Regions from separate parts of the Bradyrhizobium sp. USDA 10063 genome, predicted to be linked through region 1. Evidence: predicted binding sites of a transcription regulator. Region 1 holds the regulator's gene; each other region holds the start of a gene.
The links. The regulator PhoB, encoded in region 1, activates phosphate uptake and scavenging genes when phosphate is short. The targets are predictions, from matches to a motif close to TGTCATNNANCTGTCAT.

Region 1 (4,839 bases):
GCGCGCCGCTCGGCCTGTTTGCCGGCACCTATCTCGCCGAATACGGCAAGCATGACCGGCTCACCTCGGTGATCCGCTTCATCAACGACATCCTCCTGAGCGCGCCGTCGATCATCATCGGCCTGTTCATCTATGGCGCCGTCGTCGTGCCGATGGGCGGCTTCTCTGCACTGGCCGGCTGCCTGGCGCTGGCGGTGATCGTCATCCCCGTCGTGCTGCGCACCACCGAGGACATGCTGCTGCTCGTCCCGAACCCGCTGCGCGAGGCGGCGTCGGCGCTTGGCCTTCCGCGCTCGCTGGTGATCAAGAGGATCGCCTATCGCGCGGCGCGCTCCGGCCTGATCACGGGCGTGCTGCTGGCGACCGCCCGCGTTGCCGGCGAGACCGCGCCGCTGTTGTTCACCGCGCTGTCCAACCAGTTCTTCAGCCTGAACCTGACCAAGACGATGGCGAACCTGCCGGTGACCATCAACAACTTCGTGCAAAGCCCCTACGCCTATTGGAAGGAACTTGCCTGGAGCGGCGCTTTGCTCATCACCTTGACCGTGCTCGCGCTCAACATCGGCGCGCGCATCCTCGGCGCCGAAAGGAGCGCAAAATGACCGATCTGTCCGTATCGACGACCAGCCCGAGCGCGGCCATTCCCCAGAAGTCGCTGCCGGAAGCGCCGCCGAAGGTGACCGCGCGCAGCCTCAACTTCTATTACGGCGAGCACCACGCGCTGAAGAACATCAACCTGACGCTCGGAACCAACCGCGTCACCGCCTTCATCGGTCCGTCCGGTTGCGGCAAGTCAACGCTGCTGCGGATCTTCAACCGGATGTACGATCTCTATCCGGGCCAGCGCGCCACCGGGCAGTTGATGCTGGACCAGACCAACATCCTTGACCCTAAGCTCGACCTCAACCTGCTGCGGGCGCGGATCGGGATGGTGTTCCAGAAGCCGACGCCGTTCCCGATGACGATCTATGAGAACATCGCCTTCGGCATCCGCCTCTACGAGAAGATCTCGAAGTCCGAAATGGACGGGCGCGTCGAGAAGGCCCTGCGCGGCGGCGCGCTGTGGAACGAGGTCAAGGACAAGCTCAACGCCTCCGGCCTGAGCCTCTCCGGCGGCCAGCAGCAGCGCCTCTGCATCGCCCGTACGGTTGCGGTGCGGCCCGAAGTGATCCTGTTCGACGAGCCCTGCTCGGCGCTCGATCCGATCTCGACCGCCAAGGTCGAGGAATTGATCCAGGAGCTGTCGGAGGACTACACGATCGCGATCGTCACGCATAACATGCAGCAGGCGGCGCGCGTCTCAGACAAGACCGCCTTCATGTATCTGGGCGAACTGATCGAGTTCGACGACACCAGCAAGATCTTCACCTCGCCGAGCGATCGACGCACCCAGGACTACATTACCGGCCGGTTCGGCTGAGGAGGGACATCATGGCTTCTGAACATACCGCCAAGGCGTTCGACAGCGATCTTCAGGAACTGACCCGCCTGGTCGCGGAGATGGGCGGGCTGGTCGAACGGATGATTACCGAATCCGTCGATGCGCTGATCCGCCGCGACATCGCGCTAGGCAAGCGTGTCGTCGCTTCCGACATCGAGATCGACAGCCTGCAGCGCGTGATCGAAGAGCGCGCCGTGCTGACGATCGCCCGCCGCCAGCCGATGGCCGTCGACCTGCGCGAGATCGTGGGCGCGATGCGGGTGGCGACCGACCTCGAGCGGATCGGCGACCTCGCCAAGAACATGGGCAAGCGCGTCGCCGCGCTGGAAAACGACTTCCAGCCGCTCAAGTTGATCCGCGGCCTGGAGCACATGACCGACCTCGTGCTGTCGCAGGTCAAATCCGTGCTCGACGCCTATGCCGCGCACGATCTGCCGGCGGCGATGAACGTCTGGAAGAGCGACGAGGAAGTGGACGCGATCTGCACCTCGCTGTTCCGCGAACTCCTCACCTACATGATGGAAGATCCGCGCAACATCTCGTTCTGCATCCACCTGATGTTCTGCGCCAAGAACATCGAGCGGATCGGCGACCACGCCACGAACATCGCTGAAACGGTCTTCTACATGATCGAGGGTCAGCAGATGACCGACAAGCGTCCGAAGGGGGATATGACGACGTTCGCTACCACTGTTCCAGGTAACTAGCGCACGATCCGGAAAACCGAACCCGGTTTCCGACAGGATCATGCTCAAACATTGACGAGCGGGATGACGATTGAGCAGAGAGTCGTCCCGCTATAGGAGAAGCCAAGCCGATGAGCGCTCGCATTCTGGTGGTCGAAGACGAAGAAGCGCTGACGACGCTGTTGCGCTACAATCTCGATGCAGAAGGCTATGATGTCGAAACGGTCGCCCGTGGAGACGATGCGGACACAAGGCTCAAGGAACGCATTCCCGACCTTGTCGTGCTCGACTGGATGCTGCCGGGGCTCTCCGGCATCGAGCTGTGCCGCCGCCTGCGGGCGCGGCCCGAGACCAAGCAGCTCCCGATCATCATGCTGACCGCGCGCGGCGAGGAAAGCGAGCGCGTGAGAGGGCTGGCTACCGGCGCCGACGACTACATCGTCAAGCCGTTCTCGGTGCCCGAGCTGCTTGCACGGGTGAAGGGCCTGTTGCGTCGGGCAAGCCCGGAGCGGCTCGCCACCGTGCTCACCTATGGCGACATCGAACTCGATCGCGAGAAGCGCCGCGTCGCGCGCTCGGGCCGGCCGATCGATCTCGGCCCGACCGAATATCGGCTGCTGGAGTTCTTCCTGGAGCATCCGGGCCGCGTGTTCAGCCGCGAGCAATTGCTCGACAGCGTCTGGGGCCGCGACATCTATATCGACGAGCGCACCGTCGACGTCCACATCGGCCGCCTGCGCAAATTGCTCAATCCCGGCCGCGAGCAGGACCCGATCCGCACCGTGCGCGGCGCCGGCTACGCGCTGGATGATCGCTTCGCGAAGGCCGAGCCATCGTAAGATCGCTGACTCGTCGTCCCGGGCTTGATCCGGGACCCATAACCACCGCAGCCATTTGTTTGAACACGCTGGGCCCCAGCGGGCAGTAACCACGAACACCTGTGGTTATGGGTCCCGGCGTTCGCGGGACGACATTCGTTGATGCAACCCGGCTTACTTGCCGTGTGACGGCTTGGCTGTCGGACGGCGGCGGTCGGCCGCCGGCTGGTAGGCGACCCGCGAGTGGTGCGCGCAATAGGGCAGGCCGGGAAGCGCCTTGCCGCCGCAGAAGAAGAATTCCGGGCTCGAGGGATCGCCGACCGGCCAGTGGCAGGTGGCCTCGTTCAATTCGAGCAGCGACAGGCGCTGGTTCATCGGCACCACATTGTCATAGGCGACCGGGTCGGCTTCCACCTCCACCTCGAAGACATGGGCGAGCGCGGTGTTGCCGCGGGAGACCGGTCGCGCCACCCGCATCATCGGCTGTGCGGGACGCGCCTTGCGCTGCCGCGGCGCTGCCGCAGCGGGACTCTTGGCGCGGCCAGACAGGCCCAACCGATGAACCTTGCCGATCACCGCATTGCGCGTCACGTTGCCGAGTTCCGCAGCGATCTGGCTCGCCGAAAGCCCGGCTTCCCAGAGCTTCTTCAACTGCTCGACGCGTTCGTCGGACCAGGTCAATACCGTCATCGCATGTTTCCCTTCGCGTTGCGCCGGCCGATCCTTGGACGGCGCTGCGATGCCAAATCTCAAAAATCCCTGCGGGCAGAATCCCTTAAGGCTCGCCGGGCGCGAAAAGCGCGCCCGAACGTGTACGCTGCACACAGAGAACTCTTGGGATCAAAACCGCCGCACGAGATGTCGTACCCGACAGCCCAGACGCTACAATATGGCGTGACTCTGGCGCAAGAGTCCGCGCCTGTGCGTCCACATGTTCCGACATTTAGGGATTGCAATCGGGCTTTTCCACCACACCGGAAAGCTACGGAATACCTGTACTTTGCAGCGCAGCTTGGCGGCTTCGTGGCGATTGACAGCACCCGCCGCGCGCATAGAATGCCTCTACGTGCCGCCCTGCAAAGGCGGCACGTTTTGTTTTCGCTGGATGAGCATCTAGCCGCGTGCCTCACGCCGCCAGGGCTTATCTGAAAAGGCTTGTCTGAAACTCTTCAGTGATCGCCATGACCGACAGCGCCACGTCGCATCTGCTTCCCGTTTTTGCCAGGGCCGATCTCGGCTTCGAGCGCGGCGAAGGCTGCTGGCTGATCTCGACCAAGGGCGAGCGCTATCTCGATTTCACCTCCGGCGTCGCGGTGAACGCGCTCGGCCACGCCCATCCGCATCTGGTGAAGGCGCTGCAGGAACAGGCGACAAAGCTCTGGCACATGTCGAACCTGTTCAAGAGCCCGGACGGCGAGAAGCTGGCCGCGCGGCTGTGCGAGCAGAGTTTTGCGGACCTCGTGTTCTTCTGCAATTCCGGCGCTGAAGCGATGGAGGGCGTGATCAAGCTCGTGCGCCACTATCACTTCTCGAAGGGGCGCCCGGAACGCTATCGCATCATCACCTTCGACGGCGCCTTCCACGGCCCGTACGCTCGCGACGCTCGCCGCGACCGGCGCCGCCAAATATCTCGAGGGCTTCGGTCCGCCGATGGACGGCTTCGACCAGGTGCCGCACGGCGACATCGAAGCGGTGAAACGCGCGATCGGTCCACAGACCGCGGGCATCCTGATCGAACCGGTGCAGGGCGAAGGCGGTGTGCGCAGTGCGCCGCCAGCCTTCTTCAAGGCGCTGCGCCAGCTCTGCGACGAGCACGGCCTGCTGCTCGCCTTCGACGAGGTGCAGACCGGCATGGGCCGCACCGGCGAGCTCTTCGCCTACAAGCGCGTCGGGG
Region 2 (4,839 bases), 2.7 Mb from region 1:
GGATCTGCTGCTTGCCCCTAGAGCATTTTCGGTTCTGATTGAATCAGAACCGAAGCTCTAGATTCTTGTTCTGACGCGTTTTCTTCACGCGAACCGGTGTCCACTTCGCTCGAAAACGCTCTAACGGAAACAGGCCGGGTCGCAATCGACCCGGCCTGCGTATTCGTGTCGACCGATCAGGACGCCTTCTTCTTGCGCAGGGCGTCGACGAACTTGATCAGCTCGATCGTGCCATCCCAATCCTTGGTGGTCGCGGGATGGAAGCCCTTCTTCTGGCCGTCGGAGAGCTTGTCGAACATCGCCTTGTCCTTGGTCGGCGCATCGAAGAAGGCCTTCGCGATCGCGGCCTTCAGGTCGTCGGGAAGATCCGAGTTGTAGGCATAGGGCCCGTTGATGATCTCTGCCGACTTGTGGATGATGCGGAAGTCATCCTTCTTCATCGGCGAGCCGTCCGCGTTCTTCAGCATGCCCTTGTGCAGCATCTGGGCGAGCGTGGAGTCATTGTCGCTGGTCCACTGGTTGGCGGCGACGTCGACCGTTCCTTGCGAAAGCGCGAGAACCGCGTTCTCGTGGCTGCCGGTGAAGACGACCTTGCTGAAATAGGCTTCGGCGTCCGGAATGCCGTTCTTGTTGAGCTCGAAGCGCGGCACGTTATTGCCCGAAGTCGAGTTCGGATCGACGAGGCCGAGGTTCTTGCCCTTCACGTCATCGAGGGTCTTGTAGGGGCTGTTCGCCTTGACGAAGAACACCGAATAATAGCCGGTCGAACCGTCGGCGTTGATGTCGTTGGCGAAGGCGTCTGTCTTCACGCCGGTCAGCCGCGCGCGGGCGAAGGAGGCCGAACCGTAGCTTGCGATCTGAATGTTGCCGGAGCGCTGGCCCTCGATCACGGCGGCATAGTCGTTGGCGATACGCAGCGTGACCTTCACGCCGAGCTCCTTGGAGAGATAGTTGACGAACGGCGTCCAGCGCTCGGTGACGCCGGAAGCGTTTTCGGCCGGCACGACCGCGAAGGTCAGCTCCGGATATTTTGCCTTCCAGTCCTGCGCCGAGGCGGACGCGGTGAACGCGAGCGCGGCGGCGCCGGCGAGAATGATGCGACGAGTGATCATGGTTTACCCCTGTGTTGTGGCAACGCCTGTTAGGCCACTGCACACTGCAGCGGCTTTCCCTGGATAAGGTTGCGACGTTCAGGCCGCGGCTGCGGTGCCGAGCGCCGGAGCTGTTGCGGCATCGGGCGCGGGCATTGGCGCCCCGCCGATGACATCATTGGCCTCGAGATCGTAGAGCTCGCGGGCGATGTGATCGGTCAACATCGACGGCTGACCATCGAACACCACGCGGCCTGCCGCCATGCCGATCAGGCGGTCGCAATAGCTGCGCGCCAGATCGAGCGAATGCAGGTTGCAGAGCACGGTGATGCCGAAATGCTTGTTGATACGCAGCAGCGCATCCATCACGATCTTGGTATTGCGCGGATCGAGCGAGGCGATCGGCTCGTCGGCGAGGATGATGTCGGGCTCCTGCACCAGTGCGCGGGCGATCGCCACGCGCTGCTGCTGGCCGCCGGAGAGCTGGTCGGCGCGCTGGGCCGCGAACTGCGCCATGTCGAACTGCTCGAGTGCCGACATCGCAAGCGCCCTGTCTTCGTCGGGCCAAAACTGGGTCAGCGAGCGCCAGGACGGGATCTCGGCAAGGCGGCCCATCAACACATTGGTCAGCACGTCGAGCCGGCCGACCAGATTGAACTGCTGAAAGATCATCGCCGAACGCGCCCGCCACTGACGCAGGGCCTTGCCGCGCAGTGCGGTGACGTCGACACCTTCGAACAGGATACGGCCTTCGGTCGGGTCGGCGAGACGGTTGACCATCCGCAGCAATGTCGACTTGCCGGCGCCCGAGCGGCCGATCACACCGACGAAACTACCGGGCTGAACCGAGAACGAAGCATTGTCCACCGCGGCTTTTGTACCGAAACGGCACGTCAAACCTTCCACCACCAGCATGCAGTGCTCCGAAACCCGTCACGTCGGCTAACGGCTAACGTCACCGCATTACAGTTGTGTGACGAACGCGTTGCAGTGCGGCAATCGTGCACAGCGCCGGCGATGTCACACACCTGTCACGCTGATGTTATGAAGCACATCGAAGACGTGCGTTCCCCCGCAACCATTCGAGAGGCGAAGATGGCCGGCAAGATGCTTTCCGTTGTACCGACGGTTGATCCCACCGCTTCGGTGCGGGATAGCCAGCTTGGGGCCTATACCGAGGTCGGCGCGCGAACCAGCCTGCTCGAAGTTACGATGGGCGACTATTCTTACGTCGTGAATGATGCGCAGCTCACTTACACGACGATCGGTAAATTCTGCTCGATCGCCGCGATGACCCGGATCAATCCGGGCAATCATCCGATGCACCGTGCGTCACAGGCGCATTTCACCTATCGCGCCAGCGCGTACTTCCCCGGCGAACATGACGAGGCCGAATTCTTCGCCTGGCGCCGAGAGCACCGTGTGCATATCGGCCATGACGTCTGGATCGGACATGGCGCCATCATCCTGCCCGGGCGCTCGATTGGAACCGGCGCGGTGGTCGCGGCTGGCGCGATCGTGACCAAGGATGTCCCCGCCTATACCATCGTCGCCGGCAATCCGGCGCGGCCGATTCGCAAGCGCTTTCCCGACGACATCACCAGCCGCCTTGCTGCGCTCGCCTGGTGGGACTGGGATCACGAAATGTTGCGTCAGGCGCTGCCGGATTTCCGCAAGCTGGTTGTCGAGGACTTCCTCGCAAAGTATGAAGCGCTGAACGCGCCAACAGCCCGCCGGAGTGCCATCTCGTGACTGACATTATCATCGAACGCGGCAAGGCGCTGGTTGAAGGCGGAATCGTCGAAACGCGGCTGCGGACCGCGGGCCGCGACATCGCAGCCCTCGGCGGAGATGGAGACAGCCACGGCGCGCTCGGCATCGATGCACGGGATCTGAAGGTGCTGCCGGGCATCGTCGATCTGCATGGCGACGCCTTCGAGCGGCAGATGATGCCTCGTGCCGGTGTCGATTTCCCGATCGACGTGGCGCTCGCTGACAGCGACCGGCAGGCGATCTCAAACGGCATCACGACGGTGTTCCACGCCACCACCTGGTCGTGGGAGCCGGGCCTGCGCAGCGCCGACAATGCGCGGAGGCTGCTGGAGGCGATCGAGCAGATGCGCCCGCAGCTTGCCGCCGACACGCGCTTCCATCTGCGCCACGAGACCTACAATCTCGACGCCGAAGCGGAGATCATCGGCTGGCTCGCGGAGGGTCGTGTCGACCTGTTCGCGTTCAACGACCATATGGACGGGACGATTGGGGACCTGGCAAAGCCACGGAAGCGCAACCGGATGGTGGAGCGCACCGGACTTTCGGCTGAGCAGTTCGACCAGTTGGTCGCACGCGTGGTGTCGCGCGCGAACGATGTGCCGGCCTCGGTCTCCCGCCTCGCCGTCGCGGCGCGTTCGGCCAATGTCCGCATGCTCTCGCATGACGACAACAGCCCCGAGATGCGCAAGGCGTTTCGCGACCAGGGCGTCGGCATCGCCGAATTCCCTGTCAACGAAGAGACCGCGCGCGAAGCGGCGGCGGCCGGCGATCACATCGTGTACGGCGCGCCGAACGTCGTGCGCGGCGGCAGCCATACCGGCTGGACCAAGGCGTCCGACATGATCGCCAAGGGCCTCTGCTCGGTGCTGGCCTCGGACTATTACTATCCAGCGCAACTGCTCGCGGCCTTCCGGCTTGCCGCTGATGGCGTTCTGCCGCTGGAAAAGGCGTGGGACCTGATCTCGGCAGCGCCGGCGCGCGCCGCCGGGCTCGACGACCGCGGCGTGCTCGCCGAAGGTCGCCGCGCCGACATGATCATCGTCGATGACAAGGTGCCGCTGCGGCCGCGCATCGTTGCGGTGATATCGGCGGGACGTCTCGTGCATCTGGCCGATGCCAGCCGGCTCACCTATTCCACAGCACCGCGCAAGGCGGTTGCTGCCGCTTGACGCGACGATGGCCAACTATCCCCGTTATGCCCTCTACTACGCCGCCGCACCCAGCAGCGCGCTCGATCGCTTCGGCGCCGAGATGCTGGGCTACGATGCCTATCATGGCGGCGACCTGCCCTTTCCCCGGGGCTTGCCGCCGGACTGGCGCGAGATCACACAAGACCCTCGCAAATACGGCTTTCATGCCACGCTGAAGGCGCCGATTACGCTGGCGGAGCGCAAGACCGAGGCCGATTTGGCTGGGGCATGCGAGGCTTTCGCCGATACGCCGCGGCAAATTCCCGTAATCGAACCTATCATCGATTCGATCAGCGGCTTCATCGCGATGATCCCGGCAAGACCGTCGGCAGAGTTGCAGCAGCTCGCGGCCGACGTCACGCACGACTTCGACTCATTCCGCGCGCCGCTGACGCCAGCGGATCGCGCACGGCGGAATCCCGAGCGATTGACGCCGCGGCAGGTCGAATATCTCGACCGCTGGGGCTATCCCTACGTGATGGAAGAATTCCGCTTCCACATGACGCTGACCGGGCGATTGGAAGCCGAGCGCCATGAAGTCGTGGTGCCGATGCTGCGAGAGCGCTTTGCGTCTGTGCGACTTGCAACGCTGGCGATCGACCGGCTGGCGCTATTTCGCCAGGACGATGCAGCCTCGCGCTTCCGCATCATCGCGCATTGGCCGCTACGCGCACTCCCGTCGTCCCGGGCTTGCGCGCCGCGGCGAAGCCCCTTGGCGTAGCCGGGACCCGGGACCCATACCCACAGGCGTCTGTGGCGTGCTCCGCTGTAACTGCTTGCTCGCG
Region 3 (4,839 bases), 920 kb from region 1:
CGGTTTTCACGGAAACGTTGACGCTCGATCTCAAGGACGTCGTGCCGTCGATGGCCGGACCGAAGCGTCCCGAAGGCCGCGTTGCGTTGCCGACGGTCGCGACCGGTTTCGCGACCGCGCTGACCAGCGAATACAAGAAGGCGGACGATGCGGCGAAGCGCTATCCGGTCGATGGCCGCAATTTCGATCTCGGCCATGGCGACGTCGTGATCGCGGCGATCACCTCCTGCACCAACACCTCAAACCCGAGCGTGCTGATCGGCGCCGGCCTGCTGGCGCGCAATGCGGTTGCCAAGGGCCTCAAGGCGAAGCCCTGGGTGAAGACCTCGCTCGCGCCGGGCAGCCAGGTGGTGGCGGAATATCTCGCGAATTCCGGCCTGCAGGCCGATCTCGACAAGGTCGGTTTCAACCTGGTCGGCTTCGGCTGCACCACCTGCATCGGCAATTCCGGCCCGCTGCCGGAAGAGATTTCGAAGTCGATCAACGACAACGGCATCGTCGCCGCCGCCGTACTGTCGGGCAACCGCAACTTCGAAGGCCGCGTCAGCCCCGACGTGCAGGCGAACTATCTCGCCTCGCCGCCGCTGGTCGTGGCGCATGCGCTGGCGGGCACCGTGACCAAGGATCTGGCGGTCGAGCCGATCGGCGAGGGCAAGGACGGCAAGCCGGTCTACCTGAAGGACATCTGGCCGACCGCGAAGGAAATCAACGCCTTCATGAAGAAGTTCGTGACCGCGTCGATCTTCAAGAAGAAATACGCTGACGTGTTCAAGGGCGACACCAACTGGCGCAAGATCAAGACGGTCGAGAGCGAAACCTATCGCTGGAACATGAGCTCGACCTATGTGCAGAACCCGCCCTATTTCGAGGGCATGAAGAAGGAGCCCGAGCCGATCACCGACATCGTCGAGGCGCGGATCCTCGCCATGTTCGGCGACAAGATCACGACCGACCACATCTCGCCGGCCGGCTCGATCAAGCTGACTTCGCCCGCCGGCAAGTTCCTGAGCGAGCATCAGGTGCGGCCGGCCGACTTCAACCAGTACGGCACGCGGCGCGGCAACCATGAAGTCATGATGCGCGGCACCTTTGCCAACATCCGCATCAAGAACTTCATGCTCAAGGGCGCCGACGGCAACATTCCGGAGGGCGGAAACACCAAGCACTGGCCCGACGGCGAGCAGATGTCGATCTACGATGCCGCGATGAAGTACCAGGCGGAAGGCGTGCCGCTGGTGGTGTTTGCCGGCGCCGAGTACGGCAACGGCTCCTCGCGCGACTGGGCCGCCAAGGGCACCCGACTGCTCGGGGTTCGCGCGGTGATCTGCCAGAGCTTCGAGCGCATCCATCGCTCCAACCTGGTGGGCATGGGTGTGCTTCCACTCACCTTCGAGCCGGGCACGTCCTGGCAGTCGCTCGGCATCAAGGGCGACGAGAAGGTCACGATTCGTGGCTTGCAGGGCGATTTGAAGCCGCGGCAGATGCTGACGGCGGACGTCACGTCCAGCGATGGTTCAGTGCAGCATGTCCCGCTGCTTTGCCGGATCGATACGCTCGATGAGCTCGATTACTATCGCAACGGCGGCATCCTGCACTACGTGCTGCGCAAACTCGCGGCGTAACGCGGATTTGTGATCAGTGCCTCACTGCTACGTGAATGGCTAGAGAAATGCGGGCGGCCTATGAAAAAGGCCGCTTTCGCACGTCAGGGGCATGCATACTCTCCAGGATCGTCTCTCATGCCCCGTACAAGTACGGATGGAAATCATCACGATCGGTTCTCACTATGTCAGCGATGATGGCCTATAATCGTCTTTCGCTTTGGTCCGGTGCGCTCAGTGTTTGCGCCATTATCGCGATCATCCGACCCGCTCACGCCGATCCGCGTGCGGTGGTCGAGCTCTTCACCTCGCAAGGTTGTTCGTCCTGCCCGCCCGCCGACAAGATCATCGGCGAGCTCGCCAAGGACCCGAATGTCATCGCGCTCAGCATGCCGATCGATTACTGGGATTATCTCGGCTGGAAGGACACGCTGGCCGATTCGCGCTTCAGCGCGCGCCAGAAGGCCTATTCGCATGTGCGCGGCGACCGCGACGTCTATACGCCGCAAGTCATCGTCAATGGATCGGCAAAGGTGATCGGCAGCGACCGCGTCGGCATCGAGACGGCGATCAAGGATACCGCGACCGAGGGCGTGATGTCGGTGCCGGTGACGATGTCGCTGTCCGGCAAGCAGATCAATGTCTCGGTGGCGGCGAGCAGCGCGCCGCGCGTCCGCCATGGCGAAGTCTGGATCTGCTCGATCTCCAAGGCGGTGCCGATCTCGATCGGGCGCGGCGAGAATCGCGGCCGCGAAATCACCTACCACAACGTGGTGCGTAATCTCCTGAAGGTCGGCGACTGGAATGGCAGCGCGGGAAGCTGGACCGTGCCGATCGAGAACATCTCGCGCGAGGGCGTCGATGCCGCCGTTGTCTATGTTCAGGACGGCAATCGCGACAAGCCGGGCCCGATGCTCGGCGCAGCCATGACGCCGCTGCACTAAAGCTCGAGCCCAAATCCACTTTCGTCATCGCGGGGCACGACCTCGCGAATCGCGCTCCATCACCTCTAATCGGATTCACGCTGAGCGCGCGATGCGCCGGCCGGCTTGGAGAGATGGAACCCCAAAAAAGAAAAGGACCAACTCTCGTTGGCCCAGTCAAAAGGGAGTTAACTCCCCTGCGAACAGGCCCGATCCCGACGGCCCCGGGGGGCTGGGGGCTGAGGAATCCGGAACCGAAAGGACCGGGCCAACGCAGGATTTCCTTCTCGCAGGGCAGCGGGGCGGGCGATGGGCGGAAGTGGGGCAGCAATAAGATTCTTTCTAACGATCCTGTGACTCTGGAAAATCTTCCCATACGTCGCGTGGCAAGCCATGAACCCTTGCGGCGCTGGCCGGTTAGCGCAATCATGTCAGGTGGATGACAGGAGGCGCTTGATGATATCGATATCGGAGGACACCGATCCAAGCGGGCTTCGCGCGGCGGCGCGGCCCGCCGTTACCAGCCCGCTACAGAACCGCGTCACGTTCAATCGTCTCGAACTCAATCGCATCCTCAATCTCTATGGCCGCATGGTCGCCGATGGCGAATGGCGTGACTACGCCATCGACTTCCTGAAGGAGCGCGCCGTGTTCTCGGTGTTTCGCCGCTCCTCCGAAGTCCCGATCTATCGCATCGAGAAGGACCCGCGGCTTGCCCGCAAGCAGGGCATGTACAGCGTGATCTCGGCGACCGGCCTGATCCTGCGCCGCGGCCATGAACTGGAGCGCGTGCTGCTCGTGATCGACCGCAAGCTGGCAGTGGTGTAGCGCCGGCATCTTCGTGGTCCGGATTGCGCTGCGCTCTATCCGGCTACGGATCTAACGCCGTCCCGGATCTTCGGTCGGCACCGTGGTCGCGCCGTCGCCGAGCGCGCGCTGCATCATCACCGTGTCGAGCCAGCGGCCGAACTTGAGCCCGACGCTGGGGTGGGTTCCGATCAGCGTGAAACCGGTTTTGACGTGAACGCCGATCGAGCCGGCATTAGCGGAATCGCCGATCACCGCAATCATCTGACGGTAGCCGCGCGCCTCGCATTCGGCGATCAGCTGCTGCATCAGTTGCAGGCCGATGCCGCGGCGGTGGATCGAGGGATCCAGATAGATCGAATTCTCCACCGTGAAGCGATAGGCCGGACGCGGGCGGTAGGCGCCGGCGTAGGCGTAGCCTACCACACGACCCTCGAGGACGCCGACGAGATAGGGGAAACCGCCGTCCGTCAGCACCCTGTATCGTCGTGTCATCTCCGCAAGATCGGGCGGAATGAGCTCGAACGTCGCCGTGCCGAAGCGCACGGCCTGCTCGTAGATCGCGGTGACGGCGGGAAGGTCGGCCTCGGTGGCGGGCCTGATCTCTGTGGCGGACATGTGGCGAGGATAACAGCAGGTTTAACGGGAGCAACGCTCTCATTGTCCGTCATGGCCGGGCTTGACCCGGCCATCCACGCCTTTCTCGCCAATGGTTACAAAGCACGTGGATGCCCGGGACGAGCCCGCGCATGACGGAGGAGGGGCACAAACGAAAAGCCCCGGCGGTAAGGCCGGGGCTTTTATCTTGGTTCTACCGGAGGCGCTTAGTCGCGCTGTCCGAGGAGCTGCAGGAGCAGCGTGAACAGGTTGATGAAGTTCAGGTAGAGCGAGAGTGCGCCGGTGATCGCCGCACGCTCGGCTATCGCGCCACCCTGCGAGGCGTAGCCGTAGATGTAGTCGTTCTTCAGCCGCTGGGTGTCCCAGGCGGTGAGGCCCGCGAACACCAGCACGCCGACCACCGAAACGATGAACTGCAGCGCCGAGCTCGCCAGGAACAGGTTGACCAGGCTCGCGATGATGATGCCGATCAGGCCCATGAACAGGAACGAGCCCATGCCGCTCATGTCACGCTTGGTGGTGTAGCCGTAGAGGCTGAGCGCACCGAAGGTCGCCGCGGTGATGAAGAACACCCGCACAATCGAGGTATGCGTGTACACCAGGAAGATCGACGACAGCGACAGGCCCATCAGCGCCGAGAATACCCAGAACAGGAGCTGGGCAGTCGCGGGCTGCAGCCGGTTGATGCCGGCCGAGATTACGAACACCATCACCAGCGGCGCGAGGATGAACAGCCACTTCAGCGGGCTGACAAACATCGCATAGCCGAACTGCGTCAGATAGGCGCTGCCAAACTTCGCGACGGCTGCGGACGGATCTCCCGTCACCGCCGCCATATAGACGCCAAGCGCTGCGAGGCCCGTGATCGCCAGGCCGATGGTCATGTAGTT
Region 4 (4,839 bases), 660 kb from region 1:
GAATAGATCGCAAAGCAGATCTGATTGTCGAGCCGTAGCGGCTGGTCCGCGACCGCCAACTGTTTCCGTGCCATTTCTCAGCCTCGTCAGAATCTCGGTTCATTGTGGGCCGGCGCGGCCGCGCATTCAATTGCGAACAATTAAATGTGAGGCCATGCATTTTATATTGTACACAATCTAATTGTCTGCAATATAAATGGCGTCGAAACCGTTGATCAGGGAGACACCCATGTCCGTGAACGTGCTCTACAAGACCAGCGCCAAGGCCACCGGCGGCCGCGACGGCCACGCCGCAACGCTCGATGGCGCGCTCGACGTCAAGCTCACCACCCCGAAGGAGCTCGGTGGCGGAGGCGGCGCCGGCAACAACCCCGAACAGCTCTTTGCGGCCGGCTACGCCGCCTGCTTCATCGGCGCGATGAAGTTCGTGGCCTCGCAGGGCGGCCCGAAGGTGCCCGCCGACGCCTCGGTGACCTCGACGGTCGGCATCGGGCCGCGCTCGGAAGGCGGCTTCGGCCTCGATATCGCGCTCGACATCTCGCTGCCGGGGCTGGCGCGCGCGGACGCCGCGGCGCTGGTGGAAAAGGCCCACCAGGTGTGCCCCTACTCCAACGCCACGCGCGGCAATGTCGATGTACGCCTGAACGTGGTGTAATCCGCATGGCGGAATAGCCCGCCGCACCCGGCGGGCTATTCGCGTTGCGATCGGTGTGCGGCATGCCCGCGACGCGCGATAAGGCATTGCCGCCGCGTGCGAAGACCGCTAGCTCTGGACAAGCCCTCCATCTGTTTGACGTGAGCGAAGGTTTTCCATGAGTTCAGAAGCGGTCGCAGGCGCGATGGCCGGCCTGCGCGTGATCGACCTGACGCGCGTGCTCGGCGGTCCCTATTGCACGCAGATTCTCGCCGACCATGGCGCCGACGTGATCAAGGTCGAGCCGCCTGCCGGCGACGAAGTGCGCGACTGGGGCCCTCCCTTTCACGATGAGGACGCGGCCTATTTCGTCGGCATCAACCGCAACAAACGCTCGATCGGGCTCGACCTCGCCTCCGAAGGCGGCCGTGCCGTGCTGATGAAGCTGCTCGAAGGCGCCGACGTTCTGATCGAGAATTTCAAGCCGGGCACGCTCGACAAATGGGGTATCGGCAACGACGTGCTGCGCGCGAAATTTCCGCGGCTGGTGCATTGCCGGATCTCCGGCTTCGGCGCCGACGGCCCGCGCGGCGGCAATCCCGGCTATGATGCGATCATCCAGGCGATGACCGGCATGATCGCCGCCACCGGCTCGCCGCAGAGCGGCCCGATGCGGATCGGCGTGCCGCTGGTCGACATCACCACCGGGCTTTACGCGGCGATCGGCATCCTGATGGCGCTGTCGGAGCGGCAACGCTCCGGCGTCGGTCAGTTCCTCGAGACCACGCTGTACGAGACCGGCCTTGCGATCATGCATCCGCACACGGCCAACTACTTCATGCACGGCAAGCCACCTGGTCTCACCGGCAACGAGCATCCGAACCTCGTTCCGTACGCGATCTTCCCGACCAAGACCGACAACATCTTCATCGGTGTCGGCAATGACGGCACCTTCCGCAAACTGGCCAAGGAGATCGGCAAGCCCGAGCTCGGCACCGATCCGCGCTTTGCCCGCAACAAGGACCGCATCGCCAACCGCGACGCGCTGCGCGCCGAGCTTGCCGCTGTGTTCAGCCAGTATGAGGCCGAGCCTTTCTGCAACCGCCTGCTCGCCGCCGGCCTGCCGGCGGGCCCGGTGCAGAAGATCGACCAGGCGCTGACCAATCCGCACACAATCTATCGTGGCGATATCATCGCGAAGGACTGGTACAAGGGCGTCGCATCGCCGATCCGGCTGGAACGCACCAAGCCCAGCCTGCGCCGCACCCCGCCCAAGTTCAGCCAGCACGCCACTGAGGTGCTCGGCGAATTCGGCTACTCGCAGGCCGAAGTCGAGGCCCTGGTCGCCAAGGGCGTGGTCTGCGGACCTGAGCGGAAGCGCTGATCGTTCCGGCCTTAGCCAGGGCAGTAACCCCGGCCCATCCCGTTGGCTGCGGCGGCTGCTGGCTCCAAGATTGCTGATCATGAATCCGGGGCCCGGCATTCGCCGGGCCAAAGGATGTGTGCTGCTTTTTCGTGCCTCCGTCCTTGGTCCGGCTTCCCTGGTACCCGGGTCCTCGCTTATACGGTCATTTGCCCGTCATTCCGCGCTGCTAGCGCAACTAAATCGAAATGGCGGCCTAACGGGAGGGAGTTTTGATGGCTTTTCGAGCATTTGGCGCTGCAGCAGCCGTTGCGGCCACGCTGGCATTCGGCGCCTCGCCCGCATTTGCGGTGACCGAGATCCAGTGGTGGCACGCCATGACCGGCGGCAACAATGATGTCGTGGTCAAGCTCGCCAACGACTTCAACGCATCGCAGAGCGAGTACAAGGTCGTTCCGACCTACAAGGGCGGCTATGCCGACACGATGAACGCCGGCATCGCCGCATTCCGCGCCGGCAATGCGCCCCACATCATGCAGGTCTTCGAGGTCGGCACCGCCACCATGATGGCGGCAACCGGCGCCATCAAGCCGGTCTACAAATTGATGCAGGAGGCCGGCGAGAAATTCGACCCCAAAAGCTACCTGCCTGCGATCACCGGCTACTACTCGACCTCGAAAGGGGAGATGCTGTCCTTCCCCTTCAACTCGTCCTCGACCGTGATGTGGGTCAATCTCGACGCCTTGAAGAAGGCTGACATTGCCGAGATCCCGAAGACCTGGCCGGAAGTGTTCGACGCGGCCAAAAAACTGAAGGCCGCGGGCTACAGCAATTGCGGCTTCTCCAACGCCTGGGTCACCTGGGTCAATCTCGAGCAGCTCTCGGCCTGGCACAACGTGCCGCTGGCCAGCAAGGCCAACGGGCTCGACGGCTTCGACACCGTGCTGCAGTTCAACGGGCCGCTGCAGGTCAAGCACCTCGAGAAGCTGATCGAGTTGCAGAAGGACAAGACCTACGACTATTCCGGCCGCACCAACACCGGAGAGGGCCGCTTCACCTCGGGCGAGTGCCCGATCTTCCTGACTTCGTCGGCTTTCTTCGGCAATGTGAGGTCGCAGGCCAAGTTCAAGTGGACCAATGCGCCGATGCCCTACTACCCGGACGCCAAGGGCGCGCCGCAGAATTCCATCATCGGAGGCGCCTCGCTGTGGGTGATGGGTGGCAAGACGGCCGAGGAATACAAGGGCGTCGCCAAGTTCCTGGCGTTCCTCTCCAACACCGACCGCCAGGTCGAGATCCACAAGGCGTCCGGTTATCTGCCGATTACCAAGGCCGCGTACGAGAAGGCCAAGGCGGACGGCTTCTACAAGGATCAGCCCTACCTCGAGACGCCGCTGAAGGAACTGACCAACAAGGAGCCGACCGAGAACTCGCGCGGCCTGCGCCTCGGCAACATGGTCCAGCTTCGCGACATCTGGGCGGAGGAAATCGAGCAGGCGCTGGCCGGCAAGAAGACCGCCAAGCAGGCGCTGGATGCCGCCGTCGAGCGCGGCAACCAGATGCTCCGGCAGTTTGAAAAAACCGCGGTGCGCTGAGTCTCGCGTTTTATTTTCGCACCTCAATGTCGTCCCGGGCTTGACCCGGGACCCATAACCACCGAACTCCGTTGTTGAACCAAGCTCCAACTCCGAGTCTTCGTCACCACAGCCGCCTGTGGTTATGGGTCCCGGGTCAAGCCCGGGACGACGGCTGATTTCGGAGCTACAATCATACGCTGAGGATCAGGCCGGCCGCACGATGCGGCCCGCCTTGCTTGGGGTGTCATGCAGAAGCAGTCGGTCTTCCAGTCGAAGCTGTTGCCCTATGCGCTGGTCGCGCCGCAGCTCGCGATCGTTTTGATCTTCTTCTATTGGCCGGCCGCGCAGGCGGTGCTGCAATCCTTCCTGCTTCAGGATGCGTTCGGGCTCTCGACCAGTTTCGTCTGGTTCGAGAACTATCAGGACATCCTGAGCCAGCCGGATTATTGGGCGGCGATCGTCAGGACCTTCGTGTTCTCCTTCGCCATCGCGTTCTCGTCGCTGTCGTTTGCGCTGCTGCTGGCTGTCATGGCCGACAAGCCGCTGCGCGGCGGCACGCTGTATCGCACGCTGCTGATCTGGCCCTATGCCGTCGCGCCCCCGGTGGTCGGCGTACTCTGGGTGTTCATGCTGCACCCCTCACTCGGGATCCTGGCGCGCGGATTGCGCGGCATGGGCATCGACTGGAATCCGCTGCTCGACGGCAATCAGGCCGCGCTCCTGATCATTCTCGCCGCCGCCTGGAAGCAGATTTCCTACAATTTCCTGTTCTTCCTTGCAGGCCTGCAGAGCATTCCAAGAAGCGTGATCGAGGCGGCCGCGATCGATGGCGCGCGCCCGATGCGGCGGTTCTGGACGGTGACCTTCCCGCTGCTGTCGCCGACCATCTTCTTCCTCCTGGTCGTCAACATCGTCTACGCCTTCTTCGACACGTTCGGCATCATCGACACGATGACGCGCGGCGGACCGGCGAAGGCGACCGAGACCATGGTGTACAAGGTCTATGTCGACGGCCTGCTCGGCGGCAATCTCGGCGGCTCCGCAGCCCAATCGGTGATCCTGATGGGCATCGTCATCGGCCTCACGGCGATCCAGTTCCGCTTCGTCGAACACAAGGTGACTTATTGATGGTCGAGCAGGAAGGCATCCAGCGGTACGTCGCGCATGCGATCCTGTGGATCGGCATCGCGATCGTGGCGTTTCCGGTCTATCTCGCCATCGTTGCGTCCACCCAGGAAAACGCCGTCATCGCCAACGGCCAGATG

Region 2: the regulator PhoB is predicted to act here: its motif matches at 2,110-2,126, upstream of phnC (phosphonate ABC transporter ATP-binding protein).
Region 3: the regulator PhoB is predicted to act here: its motif matches at 2,953-2,969, upstream of ACVJGD_RS30080 (DUF2794 domain-containing protein).
Region 4: the regulator PhoB is predicted to act here: its motif matches at 2,201-2,217, upstream of ugpB (sn-glycerol-3-phosphate ABC transporter substrate-binding protein UgpB).

What each region holds. Positions count from the first base shown of each region.
Region 1 covers NZ_JBSSGP010000002.1:4,983,304-4,988,142, reverse strand. Annotated here, with positions in the region: gene pstA (phosphate ABC transporter permease PstA) at 1-602, shown strand, start outside; gene pstB (phosphate ABC transporter ATP-binding protein PstB) at 599-1,420, shown strand; gene phoU (phosphate signaling complex protein PhoU) at 1,432-2,148, shown strand; gene phoB (phosphate regulon transcriptional regulator PhoB) at 2,259-2,966, shown strand; gene ACVJGD_RS25600 (GcrA family cell cycle regulator) at 3,120-3,635, opposite strand; partial or broken gene ACVJGD_RS25595 (acetylornithine transaminase) at 4,127-4,839, shown strand, end outside.
Region 2 covers NZ_JBSSGP010000002.1:7,633,390-7,638,228, reverse strand. Annotated here, with positions in the region: gene phnD (phosphonate ABC transporter substrate-binding protein) at 177-1,112, opposite strand; gene phnC (phosphonate ABC transporter ATP-binding protein) at 1,191-2,006, opposite strand; gene ACVJGD_RS37870 (chloramphenicol acetyltransferase) at 2,187-2,843, shown strand; gene ACVJGD_RS37865 (alpha-D-ribose 1-methylphosphonate 5-triphosphate diphosphatase) at 2,840-4,033, shown strand; gene ACVJGD_RS37860 (DUF1045 domain-containing protein) at 4,041-4,775, shown strand.
Region 3 covers NZ_JBSSGP010000002.1:5,898,484-5,903,322, forward strand. Annotated here, with positions in the region: gene acnA (aconitate hydratase AcnA) at 1-1,622, shown strand, start outside; gene ACVJGD_RS30075 (DUF1223 domain-containing protein) at 1,787-2,545, shown strand; gene ACVJGD_RS30080 (DUF2794 domain-containing protein) at 2,981-3,352, shown strand; gene ACVJGD_RS30085 (N-acetyltransferase family protein) at 3,404-3,949, opposite strand; gene ACVJGD_RS30090 (Bax inhibitor-1/YccA family protein) at 4,156-4,839, opposite strand, start outside.
Region 4 covers NZ_JBSSGP010000002.1:5,641,752-5,646,590, forward strand. Annotated here, with positions in the region: gene ACVJGD_RS28810 (MarR family winged helix-turn-helix transcriptional regulator) at 1-74, opposite strand, end outside; gene ACVJGD_RS28815 (organic hydroperoxide resistance protein) at 230-655, shown strand; gene ACVJGD_RS28820 (CaiB/BaiF CoA transferase family protein) at 813-2,018, shown strand; gene ugpB (sn-glycerol-3-phosphate ABC transporter substrate-binding protein UgpB) at 2,273-3,592, shown strand; gene ugpA (sn-glycerol-3-phosphate ABC transporter permease UgpA) at 3,821-4,702, shown strand; gene ugpE (sn-glycerol-3-phosphate ABC transporter permease UgpE) at 4,702-4,839, shown strand, end outside.